DNA from 4 places in the Thalassospira sp. ER-Se-21-Dark genome. Region 3 is predicted to be linked to each of the others. Evidence: predicted binding sites of a transcription regulator. Region 3 holds the regulator's gene; each other region holds the start of a gene.
The links. The regulator PhoB, encoded in region 3, activates phosphate uptake and scavenging genes when phosphate is short. The targets are predictions, from matches to a motif close to TNTCATAAAACTGTCA.
Positions count from the first base shown of each region.

Region 1 (4,215 bases), on a different contig from region 3:
CTTTCGGCGTCGCCGCGTTCTTCGGCGGGCACACCGGCATAGATATCGTCCATGGCGTCATTGGTCAGGTCGACCGGTTCGCCGTCGAAAATGATGCGGCCAAAGCGCATGCCAACGATCCGCTGGGTGTATTCCTTGGCTTCGTTGACGTTATGAATGTTGATCAGAACCGGCAGGTGCAGCTCGGATGCGAGCGCGCGCAGCAGTTCCATGATCTGACGCGATGTTTTCGGATCAAGCGATGCGGTCGGTTCATCGGCCAGCAGGATTTCAGGTTCCTGCATCAGGGCGCGGACCACGCCGACACGCTGGCGTTCACCGCCGGAAAGTTCGTCGGCACGTTTGTCGGCATAATGGGCGATCCCGACGCGTTCCATCAAATGAAAGGCGCGATCAATGTCTTCCTGCGGGTATTTGCGCGTCACTGCGCGCCATGCCGGAAGATAGCCAAGGCGACCGGACTGAACGTTTTCCATCACCGTCAAACGATCAATCAGGTTGAAGCCCTGAAACACCATGCCGATGCGGCGGCGTGCCAGACGCAGCGCCTTGCCTTCAAGCTTGGTCAGTTCCGTGCCATTGAGTTCGATGGAGCCCGAAGACGGTTCGACAAGGCGGTTGATACAACGCAGCAGGGTGCTTTTACCCGCGCCCGACGCGCCAATGATGGAAACAACACTTTCGCCCGGCACTTCAAGGTTCAGGTTCTTCAACACTGCCTTTTCTTCGCCATAGCGTTTTACAAGTTCTTTGATACGCAGCATTGCGTTACCCCGAATGAAATGGGTGGCACAGGGCCTGCCAAGGCAGGCCCTGCAAAGTTCGGATCGATTGGAAAATCAGGGATTACTTCAGGTTGTCCGGGGTGTATTTCACACCGTTGGCAGCCTGAATTTCACGGATAACCGCCCAGTCTTCCTGATAGGTGATCGGCAGGAACTTCGACACACCCTTGAATTCTTCACCAAGGGCGGTGCCCTTCATGTCAAAGGTAAAGAAGGCTTCCTTGATCTTTTCGACCAGTTCCGGCTTCAGGTTGTAGGCATAGTTGAACGAAGTGGTCGGGAAAGGCTTGCTTTCATAGATGATTTTGACTTCGTTCGGATCATAGAGATCGCGCTGGGCCATACGTTCGACAACTTCGGACGCGACCGGGGCGGCGTCATAGTCACCGGCGACAACGCCCAGGATCGACTGATCGTGCGAACCGGAATAGACAACTTCATAATCCTGTTCCGGAACGATGCCCTGCCCCGGAAGCAGTGCACGCGGTGCAAGGTTGCCCGAGTTCGAGGTCGGCGAGGTATGAGCAACGCGTTTGCCCTTAAGATCAGCCGGGGTATCAATGCCGCTGTCTACACGGGTGTAGAGCTGAAGCGTGTAACCAAAACGACCATCATCCGCACCCATCAGGGCGAACGGAACCGCACCGGCAAGGTTGACGGCAAACGGGGTCGGGCCGGTCGAGAAGCCGGCAACGTGCAGGCGGCCTGAACGCATGGCTTCGACTTCTGCCGAGTTCGACTGAACGGCAAAGAAGTGAACGTCCTTGCCGGTGACTTCTTCAAGATGCTGCAGGAACGGGTCCCAGATATCGGCATAAACCGCCGGGTCTTCGACCGGGGTATATGCAAAGACAAGGGTGTCCGGATCGACCTGCTGGTCTGCGGGCGGGGCATCGGCAACAAGATCGCCGTCCATGTCGCAATACATCGGGTCAAGATCGCCGCGTGCGATGCAGTCATCGGCTGCCGCGGCCGGGGTGGATGCCATGCCGACCATGCCGATTGCGGCAAGGAGGGTGGTGAGCTTTAAACTGTCGGTTTTTTTCGGAATTGAAAACACTGTTTTCGAACCTTTCTTCCCTGTGAATGACGGCTTTCCGCCGTTTTTGAATGTGGTTTTGTTGTTTTTATTGTTGCTTTAATCAACATTATGAATTTGAAAAAGTTGGAAAATCAACACAAAACTGTAACAAAAGGTTTCGCTCAGGATTGCTAAGATGCCTGCTATTGGCACAAAACCGGCCATAATTGAGGGGGATGTGGCTTTGCGTTTGGGAAAAAAAGAGCGGCAGCGTCGTATTCTGCAAGAGTTACAGGTTCACCCTCATGTGAGAGTTGCCACACTTGCAGAGCGATTCGATGTTGCAACCGAAACCATCCGTCGTGATCTTGACGCGCTAAGCCGTGATGGATTGATCAAACGCGAGTTCGGCGGCGCATCGGCGCGGCCCATGGGCCATCAGCCCGATCTGGCAGAACGCCAGCTATCGGCTGTGGCGGGGTTTGAACGCATTGGCATGCTGGCGGCCGACATGGTGCGGTCCGGCGATGTGGCAATGATTGATGCCGGATCAACCGTGGCCCAGATTGCGCCGTTTCTGGCAGCCCGCACGACAAAACTGCCACGCACGTTTCTAACCAATTGCTATGCGGTGGTGCATGGCATGGCCGAACTTGCCGATCATGATGATGTTTTGATGTGTCCGGGCCAGTTTGATCGTCGTGAAAACGCGGTCTATGGCAATGATACCGTCGAATATCTGCGCCGTTTCCACGCCAATATTGCCTTTATCGGGGCATCGGGGATTTCGCGCCAAGGCTTTAGTGACGTCAACCGCCGGGCGGTGGCCGTCAAACGCGCAATGATGGAACGATCAGACGAAACCTGGCTGATGGTTGATCATACGAAGTTTGATCAACGCTATCTGGAAAATGTCGCCCCGCTTGAGGCCCTTACCGGCATCATTACGGATCGCCGACCCGAACCGGAATTCGCATCCCAGCTTGAACGGGCGGGAATACGGCTTTTGGCGTGGTGTGATGAAAAACATGGTCTGGCATGAACCAACTGGCCTGAACCGATAAATAGATCGGTCAAACCTCAATTTGGTTGCAGTTGAGTTTGCGTTCGTCCTGATTCCAAACCATATTTCCCGGCACAGCGCGTTATTGTGTTGAATGCCGGGTTCCCGCCCCGGTCAGTTTGTTTCTGACACGGAGGATTATGATCGTGACCAATCCAGTGACCACCCGTACCGAACAAGACACCATGGGCGAAATTGATGTGCCTTCTGATCGGTATTGGGGGGCGCAAACCCAGCGATCCAGACAGAATTTCCGCATTGGCGGTGAACGCATGCCCGATGCCCTGATCAAGGCGTTCGGGGTTCAGAAGCTGGCGGCTGCGCGCGCCAATGCCGCGCTTGATAATCTTGAACCGGAACTGGCCAAGGCGATTGAGGCCGCCGCATCCGAGGTTGCCGAAGGTAAGCTTTTGGATCACTTCCCGCTTGTTGTCTGGCAGACCGGATCGGGTACCCAAACCAACATGAATACCAATGAAGTCATCGCCAACCGGGCGTGCGAAATTTTGGGCAAGCCGATGGGCAAACGCGAACCGGTCCATCCCAATGACCACGTTAATCGCGGGCAGTCTTCCAATGACAGCTTCCCGGCCGCCATGCATATCGCCGCCGTGGTCGAGATTGAGGAAAAGCTGAAACCCGCCCTTAAACACCTGCGCTCGACCCTTGACGCCAAGGTCGATGCATTTGGCGATATCGTCAAAATCGGCCGCACCCATATGCAGGATGCGGTTCCCCTGACCCTGGGGCAGGAATTTTCCGGCTATGCCGCGCAAGTCGCACTAGGCCTTAATCGGATTGACGATGCGCTTAAACGCCTGCGCAAACTGGCACAGGGTGGCACCGCCCTTGGGACCGGGCTGAATGCGCCGGATGGCTTTGATGTCGAATTTGCCAAACAGGTGTCAAAAATCACCGGCCTTGAGTTCGAAACGGCGGAAAACAAGTTCGAAGCACTGGCCGCCCATGACGCCTGTGTCGAGATGTCAGGTGTCATGAATGTGCTGGCGACGTCCTTGATGAAAATCGGCAATGATATTCGTCTGCTTGGGTCCGGGCCGCGTTGCGGGTTGGGTGAACTTGTCCTGCCCGCCAACGAACCCGGATCCTCGATCATGCCGGGCAAGGTCAATCCGACCCAGGCCGAGGCATTGACCATGGTCTGCGCGCAGGTGATGGGCAATCATGTTGCGGTGACGGTGGGTGGTTCGAACGGTCATCTGGACCTTAACGTGTTCAAGCCGGTGATTATTTATAACCTGCTGCAATCCATCCGCCTGATTGCCGATGCATCGGTCAGCTTTGCCGATAACTGTATTGCCGGGCTTGAGGCCGATCAGGAAAAG
Region 1 is NZ_VDEZ01000003.1:102,265-106,479, reverse strand. Features, by position in the region: gene phnC (phosphonate ABC transporter ATP-binding protein) at 1-764, opposite strand, end outside; gene phnD (phosphate/phosphite/phosphonate ABC transporter substrate-binding protein) at 847-1,845, opposite strand; gene FHI25_RS13175 (DeoR/GlpR family DNA-binding transcription regulator) at 2,003-2,848, shown strand; gene fumC (class II fumarate hydratase) at 3,010-4,215, shown strand, end outside.
Region 1: phnD (phosphate/phosphite/phosphonate ABC transporter substrate-binding protein) is a predicted target of PhoB. The motif match lies at 1,960-1,975, and genes of this name have one in related genera.

Region 2 (4,215 bases), on a different contig from region 3:
TTGGTATCGCAATGTGCTGGGCGCATCCAGTCAGGCTATCCTGCCTTATGATCAGCACCTGTCGCGCCTGCCGGCCTATCTGCAGCAGGCCGATATGGAAAGCAACGGCAAGTCGGTGACCCGTGATGGCAAACCGATTGCCTATGAAACTGGCCCGATCATCTGGGGTGAGCCGGGCACAAACGGCCAGCACGCCTTCTATCAGCTGATCCATCAGGGCACCGAGCTGATCCCGGTTGATTTCATCGTGGCGGCCAATGCGCTGCATCCGTTGGCCAACCATCATGACAAGCTGGTGTCGAACTGCTTGGCACAGGCCGAGGCATTGATGCGCGGCAAGACCGAGGACGAAGTCCGTGAAGAGCTTTCTGGCAGTGACCTGTCACCAGCCGAGATTGATGTGCTGGCACCGCAAAAGGTGTTTGATGGCAACAAGCCCAGCACCATGATCCTCTATAAGCAGCTTGATCCGTTCACCCTTGGCCGACTGGTCGCGATGTATGAACACAAAATCTTTGTTCAGGGCATCATCTGGAACGTCAATTCCTATGACCAGTGGGGCGTTGAGCTTGGCAAGCAGCTTGCCAAGGAACTGCTTCCGATGGTCGAGGGCAAGGAAGATGCCGGTACGCGTGATGCATCGACCGCCGGTCTGATCAAGCGCCTGCATGCCTTGCGTGGCGCATAAGCTGGATTAGTCATCCTGATCATCGGCGACGATGCGCAATCGATAATGACCCGAAGGGCGGTTTTGGTCATGGCTGATGCCGCCCTTTTCAAATGTCAGTTTGCGCTCCGCACACAGTTGCTCTGCCACCTGATGCACGCGTGGCATCAATTCCCGCCAGTAGGAGCCAAAGGTTTTGGCAACCTCTGACGGGCAGATCGTTTTGTCCGGCCCGCGCTCTGTTGCCAGATCAATCACGCGCTGGCGCAAGATGGCATAGGTTGGCTGATCTTCGTCTTTTCGGTCAAACATCATGATAACTGGTCCTGCATCTCGGTTTTTGCAGGCTGCTTTCGCTGGCGTCGGCACCGGTCAGAGCAATATTGAACCTCCTCCCAGCAATCCTTCCATTTGCGCCGCCAGTTAAACGGACGTGCGCATGTCACGCAGGTTTTCTGCGGCAGGTCTGATTTGCTGTGACGATGTCCATTGGCATTTTGCGGCATGATACTGTGTTCGGATCACGTTTACCGATTATCCGATCAGGGCTTCGACCATGGCATGTGCAGCGGACCGGCCACTGCGCCAAGCCGCCTCGACCCGTGCGCCAAGGCACCAGTCGCCTGCGGCAATCACCCGGCCGTTCATGCCGTTAAGGTGACTTTTGCTAAGTGGCAATTCAGTCCGCGCATAACGCCAACGATGGGCCTGCACCGAATGAAGTTCCGGCAGTTTCACACCACTGACATCACGAAGGGCGGCCAGCAGCTTTTCAATCACGCGGTCCTTGTCTTCTTCAAGGTGCTGACGTGACCATTCCGGGCTGGCGTGCAGGACCCACGGATCGGGTGTGCGACGGTGGAACATGTCATCGTTCTGGCTGCTGCGCGCGGCCCAGCTGATTTCGGGGCTCGGATACAGCATCGCGTCAAAGCCGGTCGGAAGCGGGCTTTCAAAGGCCGCCATCACTGCCCAGCACGGTGCCATGACAACCTCTTCAATCGGGGCATAACGCGGGGCAAGGGGCCGCAAAAGATCGGCGGTCTGCGGGGCAGGGGCGGTGACGATCACGCCATCAAACGGGCCATATGTGCCGTCCAGATCATCATGAAGCATAAAACTGCGCGGGCCGGATGGCTCGATGCCGACAATGCGATGTTGTTTCTGGATCGGGAAGGTATCGACCAGTGGGCGGATCAGTTTGTTCATCTGCGGCGCGCCCTGATACCAGGGCTCTTCGGCAAGGTTGCCGACATGGCGCGCGATCGGTGAAAGTGCCGCACCTGATTGCGCCGGGGCGGGCGTTCCGCGATGCAGGTTGGGCGACCAGTTTTGGGCCGCGTTGAACTCGGTTGCCTCTTGCAAAAACGCATTAAATCCGGGATCACGCGCCGTCACATATTGTGCACCATGATTGAAATGACCAAAGTCGGTGCGCCGTGACGCCAGACGCCCGCCAAGACCGCGGCTTTTTTCAAACACCGTTACATTCATGCCGATGCGGTGCAGCGTGCTGGCAGCCTTTAGGCCCGCCATTCCGGCACCAATGATCGCAATATTCACGTTTGACATCCGTGGCATGTGTGGCTCCTGTCTGGGTCGCGGGGCAAATCCCGACGGATTGTTTCGAGTTATGGTTTCGATACGAAACCAGACCGGAATTGGAGCAGTCCAACCGATAAGAAATTTATGAAACTGTCACGACCGGGTCATGAAACCGTTACAACAAACACGCAGTCTGCCTGCTTTGTTTACGGTTATTCCAAGGGGAAAACATGCGTTCTTCATTGATGGCGACAGCCGCTGTTTCGTTGCTTCTGACAGCCTGTGCAGGCACGGCACCCAACCAAACCAAGATGGCGGGGGACGTCATCAATGCGGGTGCGCATCCGATCACGATTGTGCCGATGGGCGAATATCGTACCGGGATGCTGGATGAAAGTGCGGCGGAAATCCCGGCATTTGATCCGGTGACAAAGCGCATCTTTGTCGTCAATGGCGCGGACAAAGTGGTCGATATTCTTGATATGTCCGATCCGTCCGAACTGACCAAGATCGCCGCGATTGATCTTTCCACCTGGGGCAAAGGTGCCAACAGTGTTGCCATCAAAAATGGCGTTGTCGCCGTAGCCGTGGAAAACAGCGATAAGCAGGCACCGGGTCAGGCCGTTTTCTTTGATACCGATGGCGGGTTCATTTCAGCGGTCACCGTTGGCGCGCTGCCCGACATGATCAAGTTTTCCCCGGATGGGAAATATGTTCTGGTCGCGAACGAGGGTGAGCCGAATGACGCATTCACCAATGATCCGGAAGGTAGTGTTTCGATCATTGCCATGGCCGGTGGTGCAGAAAACTTGTCCAATGATGACGTCCGCACGGTCGATTTCAAGTTCCTGAATGATGGCAAGCTGCCCCATGGCATGCGGACATCCAATCCGGGGACCTCAAGCGTCGCACAGGATGTAGAGCCGGAATATATCGCCGTCTCCAACGACAGCAAAACCGCCTATGTGTCGCTGCAGGAAAACAACGCGGTTGCGATTATCGATATCGAAACTGCAACGGTCAAAAACGTCGCCGGTCTTGGCTTCAAGGATCATTCGGTGCATGCCTTTGATGCCAGCGACAAGGACGGCAAGATCAATATCCGCACTTGGCCGGTGATGGGCATGTTCATGCCTGACACCATCGATGCGATCAATATTGATGGCAAGGAATGGGTCCTGATCGCCAACGAAGGCGATTCACGCGACTATGACGGTTACAGCGAGGAAACCCGCGTTGGCAAACTGACCCTTGATCCGGTTGCCTTCCCAACCGCAAGCACCCTGCAAAAGGATGAAAATCTTGGTCGTTTGAAGACCACAACCGCGCAGGGCGACGTTGATGGCGATGGTGATTTCGATGTCATCTATAGCTATGGCGCACGGTCGTTCTCGGTGCTGGATGCAGACGGTGAAATGGTCTTTGACAGTGGTGATGCGTTTGAGCAGATCCTGGCGGCGAACTATCCCAACGTTTTCAATTCCTCGGATACTGAAAACTACAGCCGCGACAACCGCTCCGATGACAAGGGCCCGGAGCCAGAAGGCATTGCAAGTGGCTATGTCAACGGCACGCCTTATGCCTTTATCGGGCTGGAACGTCAGGGGGGCTTTATGGTCTATGATCTGACCAACCCGACCAACCCGCAATTCGTCACCTATCACAGTGATCGTCGTTTCTCTGGCAATCCGGAAAATGATACTGCTGGTGAACTGGCCCCCGAAGGCCTGCAGTTTGTTGATGCCAAGGATAGCCCGACCGGGAACGCAATGCTGGTGGTGGCATCGGAAGTATCTGGTAGCACCAAGGTTTATGACTTGAAGTAACCCGATTACAGCCCTGATTACTGGATATGGGGAAGCCGGGCATTGCCCGGCTTTTTCCTTTTTAAACGCCAGATGGAAAACGGTTCAAACCGGTGACGATATCGACTAAACTCCCGCCGCGGTCGGGGACATGGCCGATGAATATCAGGGGAGTTCGGGACACTGACGACGCGACGT
Region 2 is NZ_VDEZ01000002.1:965,579-969,793, reverse strand. Features, by position in the region: gene pgi (glucose-6-phosphate isomerase) at 1-688, shown strand, start outside; gene FHI25_RS12200 (DUF3253 domain-containing protein) at 695-982, opposite strand; gene FHI25_RS12195 (DUF2256 domain-containing protein) at 979-1,173, opposite strand; gene FHI25_RS12190 (FAD-dependent oxidoreductase) at 1,202-2,248, opposite strand; gene FHI25_RS12185 (choice-of-anchor I family protein) at 2,443-4,038, shown strand; gene FHI25_RS12180 (response regulator) at 4,201-4,215, shown strand, end outside.
Region 2: FHI25_RS12185 (choice-of-anchor I family protein) is a predicted target of PhoB. The motif match lies at 2,353-2,368, and genes of this name have one in related genera.

Region 3 (4,215 bases):
TTCGCGTGATCGTTTGCGCGTGATTGGCGGGCGGTTTGCCGGTCTGGGCGTTTTGCAAATTCTGGTGTCGATGGCAGCCCTTCTGGGGCTTCTGGTTGTCATGGAATTCCCGCTGCCGACGGCCTTGGTGATTGCCGGAGCGCTTGCGCTTTCATCGACCGCGATCATTCTCAAACAGCTTTCCGATGACAAGCAGCTCAATACCCGGTTCGGGCGTGCGGCCCTTGCCATTTTGTTATTGCAGGACGTGGCGGTTGGTCCGTTCCTGATCATGGTGCAAGCGGCAGGTGACGCCGGAACGGAAACCAGCCCGTGGATGAGCATCCTGCTTGGTTTCGGGTCGGTCGCGTTGTTGTTGCTCGTCGGGCGCTATGTGTTGCCGCGGCTGTTTCGCTATATCGCGTCGCTCAAGAACCCGGAACTGTTTGCCATCGGCACGCTGTTTGTTGTGCTAGCCGCCAGCACCTTGACCGAGGTTTCCGGACTTTCAATGGCGCTGGGCGCGTTTATCGCCGGGGTGATGTTGGCCGAAACCGAGTTCCGTCATCAGATCGAAGCCGACATTTCACCGTTCCGCGGCGTGTTCCTGTCGCTGTTCTTTATGTCGGTGGGCATGTCGGTTGATGCCGACGTTGTTTATAACGAATTTGGCACCATCGTCATGTGGCTGGTGCTGTTGCTGGTGATCAAGACGGCGGTTTTGTTCGTCCTGGCGCGCGCGATCCAGTTTGAAACCGGCCTTGCCATCCGGGTGGCGATGAGCTTGGCCGCCGGCGGTGAATTTGCCTTTGTCATGTTTGCGCTGGCCGCCCAGAATGGTGCGGTACCGCTTGAAATGGCAGCCATGCTGATCCCGGTGGTGGCGATTTCGATGGCGCTGACCCCGACACTGATCAGCCTTGGACACAAGATCGAGGAAAAGCTTCATCCCAAGGAAGAAGACCAGCTTGGCAAGATTGCCGAAGAATCCGAGGGCATTCACCAGCATGTTCTGGTGATCGGAAGTGGTCGCGTTGGCCGGGTTCTGGCCCGGTTGCTCAAGACGCGCAACATTCCGTTCCTGGTGCTGGATAGTGACGCACAGCAGGTTTCACGCGGCCGGGCAGAAGGCCTTCCGGTTTACTTTGCCGACGGGTCCAGACCGGAAACTTTCCGGGCGGCACACACCGATGAGGCAAAAATTGCGGTTGTTGCCATGGGGAACCCGCATGCGACCGAGAAGACGGTCGCCCTTTTGCGCCAGCATTACCCGCATCTGAAGATCTTTGCCCGTGCGCAGGACATCACCCATATCGGGCCGCTGTCGCGCCATGGGGCGGATGCCGCGATCCCCGAGGTGCTTGAAACCGGCTTGCGATTATCCGACCATGTGTTGGCCGCCTGTGATGTGCCGCAGGAAGACATTGATGCCGAAATCGCCAAATTCCGCCGTGCGGACATGCTTTTGATGAACGAACTGGCGCCGCGCCCGCAGCGCAAACCATCAGGGTCGGAGAATGCCGAAAAACCGGTGAAGAAAAAAACCTGAAGACGTTACGACCTTAAAACAAAAACCCCCGCTGCAACCTGCAACGGGGGTTTTTTAATCGGATAGGGCTCTATACCGACTTAGGCCGCGGTTTCTGAATCCAGTGCATAGCCCGCCGCACGGACGGTGCGGATGATATCGCGCGTGCCTTTGACGTCATTGAGCGCCTTGCGCAGGCGGCGGATATGAACGTCGACGGTGCGGGTTTCGACATAGATGTTCGGGCCCCAAACCGCGTTAAGCAACTGTTCGCGCGAGAAAACCCGACCCGGATGTTCGAGGAAATAGCGCAGCAGACGGAACTCGGTCGGGCCAAGATGGATCGATTTTCCATTGCGGCTGACCCGGTGGGCGGCGAGATCCATTTCGATGTCGGAATAGATCAACTGCCCTTGTGGTTGCGCCGGACCGGACCGGCGCAAAAGTGCGCGGATACGGGCGAGCAGCTCGCCAATGGCAAACGGCTTGGTGACATAGTCATCAGCGCCGGTATCAAGACCGCGGATGCGGTCGCCCTCTTCGCCACGTGCCGTCACCATGATCACCGGCAAATCGCGGCTTTCAGGCTTGCGGCGGATCTGACGGCAGACTTCGATCCCCGACATTACCGGCAGCATCCAGTCGAGCAAAACCAGATCGACATGGGTTTCAGCCAGAATTTTCAACGCTTCGTCACCGTCACCGGCTTCGACAACCTGCATCCCCTCGCGTTCGAGGTTGTAGCGCAACATGGTTACGATTGCTGCCTCGTCCTCGACGATAAGAACCGTTGGGTCCATCTTCCTATGCTCCCGTGTCAGTCATTCGGTTCGACAACAGCGAAGTTCGCTGCGTCGTTTTTTGGCCGGTCAATCCCCGGCAGGTCTTCGCCCTTGATCCGGTAATAGATCGTTTCGGCGATATTGGTTGCGTGATCACCGATACGTTCGATGTTCTTGGCAATGAACAACAGATGGGTCGATGCGGTAATGTTGCGCGGATCTTCCATCATGTAGGTCAGCAATTCGCGGAACAGCGAATTGTACATGTCGTCCACTTCCTGATCGCGTTCCCAGACCCGGTGGGCCTTTTCGGCGTCGCTTTCGATATAGGCATCCAGGACATCCTTGATGATTTCCTGGGCCAGCTTGGCCATGTTCGGGATCGCCTGAACCGGGCGGATCGGCGGGATCTGGTTCAGCACCTGCGCGCGTTTGGCGATGTTCTTTGCCAGATCACCAATGCGTTCCAGATCGTTTGACAGCTTGAGCGCGGTGACGACCTGACGCAGGTCATCTGCCATCGGCTGACGCAGGGCCAGAAGACGGACGGCAAAGTCCTGAACTTCCTGTTCGAGCACATCAATGCGCTGATCGGACAGGATGACTTTCTCGGCCAGTTCGGAATCGCGTTTGACGATGGATCTGATCGAGGAAATAAGCTGGCTTTCAGCAAGCCCGCCCATTTGCGAAATGATGTTGTTCAGACGGGTCAGTTCCTCGTCGAACGAACTTACGATATGGGTATGTTCATCAGCCATTTATGCGTACTCCTGGCTCGCTTAACCGAAGCGGCCGGTAATGTAACCCTTGGTGCGTTCGTCCTTCGGGTTGGTAAAGATCTGATCGGTTTCACCGACTTCAACCAGCTTTCCGAGGTGGAAGAACGCGGTGCGCTGCGACACACGGGCGGCCTGCTGCATGGAGTGGGTCACGATCACGATCGTGTAGTTCGAACGCAACTCGTCTATCAGTTCCTCGACCTTGGCGGTCGCAATCGGATCAAGGGCCGAGCACGGTTCATCCATCAGGATGACTTCCGGGCTGACGGCAACCGCGCGTGCAATGCAAAGGCGCTGCTGCTGACCACCGGAAAGACCGGTTGCCGGCGATTGCAGACGATCTTTGACTTCTTTCAGAAGACCCGCACGTTCGAGCGAGGTCATGACAATTTCATCAAGTTCATCGCGCGAATTGACCAGACCATGAATACGCGGGCCATAGGCCACGTTGTCATAGATGGTTTTCGGGAACGGGTTCGGTTTCTGGAACACCATGCCGATGCGCGCGCGCAGCTGAACCACGTCGATCCGCTTGTCATAGATGTCGCGACCATCCAGGGTAACGTCACCTTTGATCGTCACACCGTCAATGGTGTCATTCATCCGGTTCAGGCAGCGCAGGAAGGTGGATTTACCACAGCCCGACGGACCAATCAGTGCGGTTACCTGCTGTTCGGGGATATCAAGGTTGACCTCATAGAGGGCCTGATTGTCGCTATAGAAAAGATCGAGCTTGCGCGCGGTCATTTTCGGTTTTTCGACCGACGGCTCCGCCGTCATTGCGCTCTGGGATACAGCAGCCATTTTACCACTTCCGTTCAAATTTTTTGCGCAGATACACAGCCAGTCCATTCATCAGGACAAGGAAGGCCAGCAACACCATAATCGCTGCCGAGGTTTTCTCGACAAAGGCACGTTCCGGGCTGTCTGCCCACAGATAGATCTGGACCGGCAGAACCGTTGCCGGGTCAAGAGCCCCGCCCGGGATATCAACAATAAAGGCAACCATTCCGATCATCAGAAGCGGTGCGGTTTCACCAAGCGCCTGTGCCATGCCAATGATCGTGCCGGTCAGAATGCCCGGCATGGCAAGCGGCAAGACATGGTGGGTCACGGTCTGAACCGGGGATGCACCAAGGCCAAGGGC
Region 3 is NZ_VDEZ01000001.1:773,898-778,112, forward strand. Features, by position in the region: gene FHI25_RS03415 (cation:proton antiporter) at 1-1,528, shown strand, start outside; gene phoB (phosphate regulon transcriptional regulator PhoB) at 1,609-2,307, opposite strand; gene phoU (phosphate signaling complex protein PhoU) at 2,325-3,047, opposite strand; gene pstB (phosphate ABC transporter ATP-binding protein PstB) at 3,069-3,872, opposite strand; gene pstA (phosphate ABC transporter permease PstA) at 3,874-4,215, opposite strand, start outside.

Region 4 (4,215 bases), on a different contig from region 3:
GGATGCTTCGCGCATGGTCCCGTGGACCGTGGCGACAATTTCCAGTTCGTCGGCACGGATCTTGTCGAAGACTTCGCGGTAATCAGCAAACAGGTTCTTGGCATCATCCAGCACAGCTTTCAGGTCACCCGAAAGCGGTTGATTACCGATTTGCCCCAGTGCGGCTTCAAGCTTTGCAAACTCATCGGCGGATTTCGCGCCAAAACTGTCATCCTGACGACCAATCAGGATATTGGCATACAACCTTGCCAGAAGCGCATGTTCACGTGCCGCGACTGAACGTTTGAGGAGCTCAATATCGCCGGTGTCCTGCGCATGGGCAACAAGCTTGTCGAGATCGGCAACGATCTTGATCCCGTCCGGTTCAAGGCGATCAAGGATCAGGGAATGGTATTCGTCGCTCAGGCTTTTGGCCGAGGCAAAGCTTGCCAGATAGCTTTCAAGCTCTTCGGCGATGTGTTCAATGCGGCTTCGGTGTTGTTCGCCGATGAATTTCTCACGGGCGTCATCAAGCATCAGATCAAGCTGCTTGGCATAGGTAAACACGGCTTCGGCATCTGCCGGATCAGCCGTATTGGCAAATTCACGCGCGTGACTGTTAAAGCGCAGGAATTGCGTTTCAATCTCGCTGATCAGCGCGGCTTCTTCAACATAATGGGCATATTCATCCACATCATGTGAAACAGCAACAAAGGTGAAATAAGCAAAGGCAAGTGCCGAAATGAGAATTGCCAGCACCACGGTAAAACCAGCCAGAATTTTTGTTTTTATCTGCATGTCAGCCAACACACCTGAGTTGAGAACCAAAGCAGAGGACCCCGAAACCATCGTCAATCTCCCTGAATGGCGATGATCTTCATCAACGCTATCCGTCAAATTTCGCAGCACGTTTAGCGACTCAAGATCCATCCCAATTCCCTCTGCTCGGGAGGTATAAGTCACGCGCACTACGTTAAAATCAAGGTGGGGAAAAGAAATACAACTTCAAGGACTCGTTGATAATTCATCAGGAGCACTTGAAAAATCCCGGAAGTCCGGGCATTTGACCGAGGCAACCGGACAATCCGTGTAACGACTTTGGGGTGTGCTTTTAATCCGCAGCGATCCGAAGCAGATCACGTGAAGGGTGATCGGTCATCGAAGACAATTCGGCATAAGCCGGCGGCACCATCAATCGCACAGGATAGGGGGACAAACTGATCTCGCACGGCAGTTTCCCGGCACTTTCACCATCAATCTGAAGCGGCGCCGGGCCGCAATGACTGGTGATTGTGATGCGCTCTGCCCGAACCACCGAAACGTCACTTTGGGCATGCAACCGATTAAGCGTCAGTGCCAGACCATAACGTGCCAAGGCCCCGATACCGTTGCCCGGCATCAGCACCACATCAAGGCTGTTGGCCGTCAGACTGGCATCGGGCGATATGACAAATGCCCCGCCGTAATGTTGGGCATGGGTTACAACCACGCCCGACACCCGATAATTTTCCCGGCCAATACTGACTTCAAAATCACGATGACGCGGGAAAAAGATGTTGCGAAGGCCTTCCAGAACATAGGCCCCCTTGCCAATCAGGCGTTTGAGGCGCAGCGAAACATTGGCGACCGTATCGGCATCGGCCCCCATGCCGACCATCAAAAAGAACGCCCGGCCATTGACCAGTCCGGGACGGACCCAGACCATGCCGGGATTATTGATATAGTCGGCAATCGCGCGTGCCCGGATTTCAAGCCCGACCTCGACCGCAAGCACATTGGCTGTTCCAAGCGGGATGATGCCAAGTGGCGGGACCTCGTGCCCGTCAATCTGGGCATCAAGCAATCCGTTTAATGCCTCGTTCAGGGACCCGTCGCCCCCGGCAACAAACAAACGTTGATGGGCACGAACCTTGCGGGCCAGTTCGCGGGCGTGACCGGGATGGGTGGTTTGCAGCAACTCCACCTTGATGCCGGCATGTTGCAATATCTGGGATAAGAACCGCTGTTTATTGCCACCGGCACGTGGATTGAAGATGACAGTCACATCCGCTTCGGTCATTTGGACCCACTTCCGAAATAAAAATGAAATAAATTTTTCACAGCACCTACCATATGAAATAAAACATGTAACAGTTGCTTTACAGAACTGCGAAATTTCTGTGAACGGGTTATATAATCGAACGATTTGTTTTAAACCGATACTGGTTTGGAACAGTATTCGGCAAGACAAACTGTCGAATTCCAGCCATCCTTTTGGCAGGATACGGAGGAGCGGCAATGACAGCGATGACGCTGCAACCGCATTACCGCACGGTCTGGATTTCAGACGTCCATCTGGGGACACGTGGATGTCAGGCAGACCTTCTATTGGATTTCCTCAATGAAGTGACGGCAGACACCTATTATCTGGTGGGTGACATTATTGACGGCTGGCGCCTGAAGAAAAGCTGGTACTGGCCGGAAAGTCATCATGCCGTGATCACGACAATCATGGAAAAGGCAAAGAATGGCGCCAAAGTCATCTTCGTCCCCGGGAACCATGATGAATTTGCCCGCGAGTTTGTCGATATGACCTTTGGCCATGTCGACGTTAAAATGAACGATATCCACGTCACCGCCGATGGCAAGCGCCTTTTGGTCATCCATGGCGATGAATTTGACGGCGTCGTCAAATACGCCAAGTGGCTGGCCTACCTTGGTGACACCGCCTACAACCTCGCCATTACGCTCAACCGCTATTTCAACGGCGTTCGCCGCCGGCTTGGTTACGGATACTGGTCGCTTTCGGCCTATCTTAAGAACCGGGTGAAGAACGCGGTTCAGTTCATCTGCAACTTTGAAAATGCCGTCGCCCACGAAGCCGCCAAACGCAAGGTGGATGGCGTGGTCTGCGGCCATATCCATCACGCCGAAAAACGCAAGATCGGCGATGTGCTCTATTGCAATGATGGTGACTGGGTTGAAAGCTGTACGGCCCTTGTCGAAGACAAGGAAGGCAAGCTCGAACTGCTGCACTGGGCCGAAATGCGCCAGATGGCGATGAGCCATTCACGCCCCGGTCACGACGCGGCAAGCGCCCCGTCGCTTGGCCTTGGCAAATTGATTTCCATGTTTCGTATCGCCCATGAAGCGGGCAACTCTGCATCGGGCTCTTCGAAAAAGGGCAATGATGCACCGATTGGAAAGACTGCATGAAAATACTGATCGTAACCGATGCCTGGTATCCGCAGGTCAACGGTGTTGTCCGTACCCTTGAAACCGTACGGGGCGAATTGGGCGAGATGGGACATGACGTTCATGTCATCTCGCCCGATCAGTTTAAAACCATCCCCTGCCCGACCTACCCGGAAATCCGGCTGGCGCTTTTTGCCAAACGCAAAATGGCCAAGATGATCGAGGCCCTTCATCCCGTCGCCATTCATATTTCGACCGAAGGCCCGCTGGGTCAGGCCGCACGGGCCTATTGCCTTAAGCGTGGCATTCCTTTTTCGACCGCCTATCACACGCGCTTCCCGGAATATATTCATGCCCGCTGGCGTCTGCCGCTTTCGATCCTTTATCGCGGCATGAAGCATTTCCACGGCAAATCGCAATCCGTCATGGTCGCAACCGAAACCCTGCGTCAGGAACTGTCCGACTGGGGCTTTAACAACCTGCAAATCTGGTCACGCGGTGTCGATCTGGACCTGTTCCGCCCCCGCCCGGAAGCCAGTTTTGGCGATTTCCCAAAACCGCACTGGCTGTTTGTCGGCCGGGTTGCGGTGGAAAAGAACATCGGCCACTTCCTTGATCTCGACTTGCCCGGCACAAAATTTGTCGTTGGCGATGGCCCGCAGCTAAATGAGCTCAAGGGCAAATATCCCAACGCGCAGTTTCTCGGCAAAAAAACCGGTGAAGAACTGGCAACGGCCTTTGCCGCGGCCGACGTCTTTGTATTCCCCAGCAAGACCGACACTTTTGGCCTTGTGATCCTTGAAGCCCTGGCGTCGGGCACCCCGGTTGCGGTTTTCCCGGTTCAGGGACCAGCCGATATCGTGCGTGGCACCAAGGCCGGCGCCATTGATGCCGACCTCCGCGAAGCCGCCTTGGCCGCGTTGGAACTTAAAAGTGACGATGCCCGCGCGTTGGCCGAACAATATAGCTGGCGCAATTCGGCCGACCAGTTCCTGCACAATCTGGCACCGTTTTCCGGTGGATTTGATGGTGTTGAGGCAACCCGCATTTCACTGGATGACG
Region 4 is NZ_VDEZ01000003.1:120,642-124,856, forward strand. Features, by position in the region: gene FHI25_RS13260 (HAMP domain-containing methyl-accepting chemotaxis protein) at 1-777, opposite strand, end outside; gene FHI25_RS13265 (YegS/Rv2252/BmrU family lipid kinase) at 1,091-2,038, opposite strand; gene FHI25_RS13270 (UDP-2,3-diacylglucosamine diphosphatase) at 2,257-3,174, shown strand; gene FHI25_RS13275 (glycosyltransferase family 1 protein) at 3,171-4,215, shown strand, end outside.
Region 4: FHI25_RS13270 (UDP-2,3-diacylglucosamine diphosphatase) is a predicted target of PhoB. The motif match lies at 2,052-2,067, and genes of this name have one in related genera.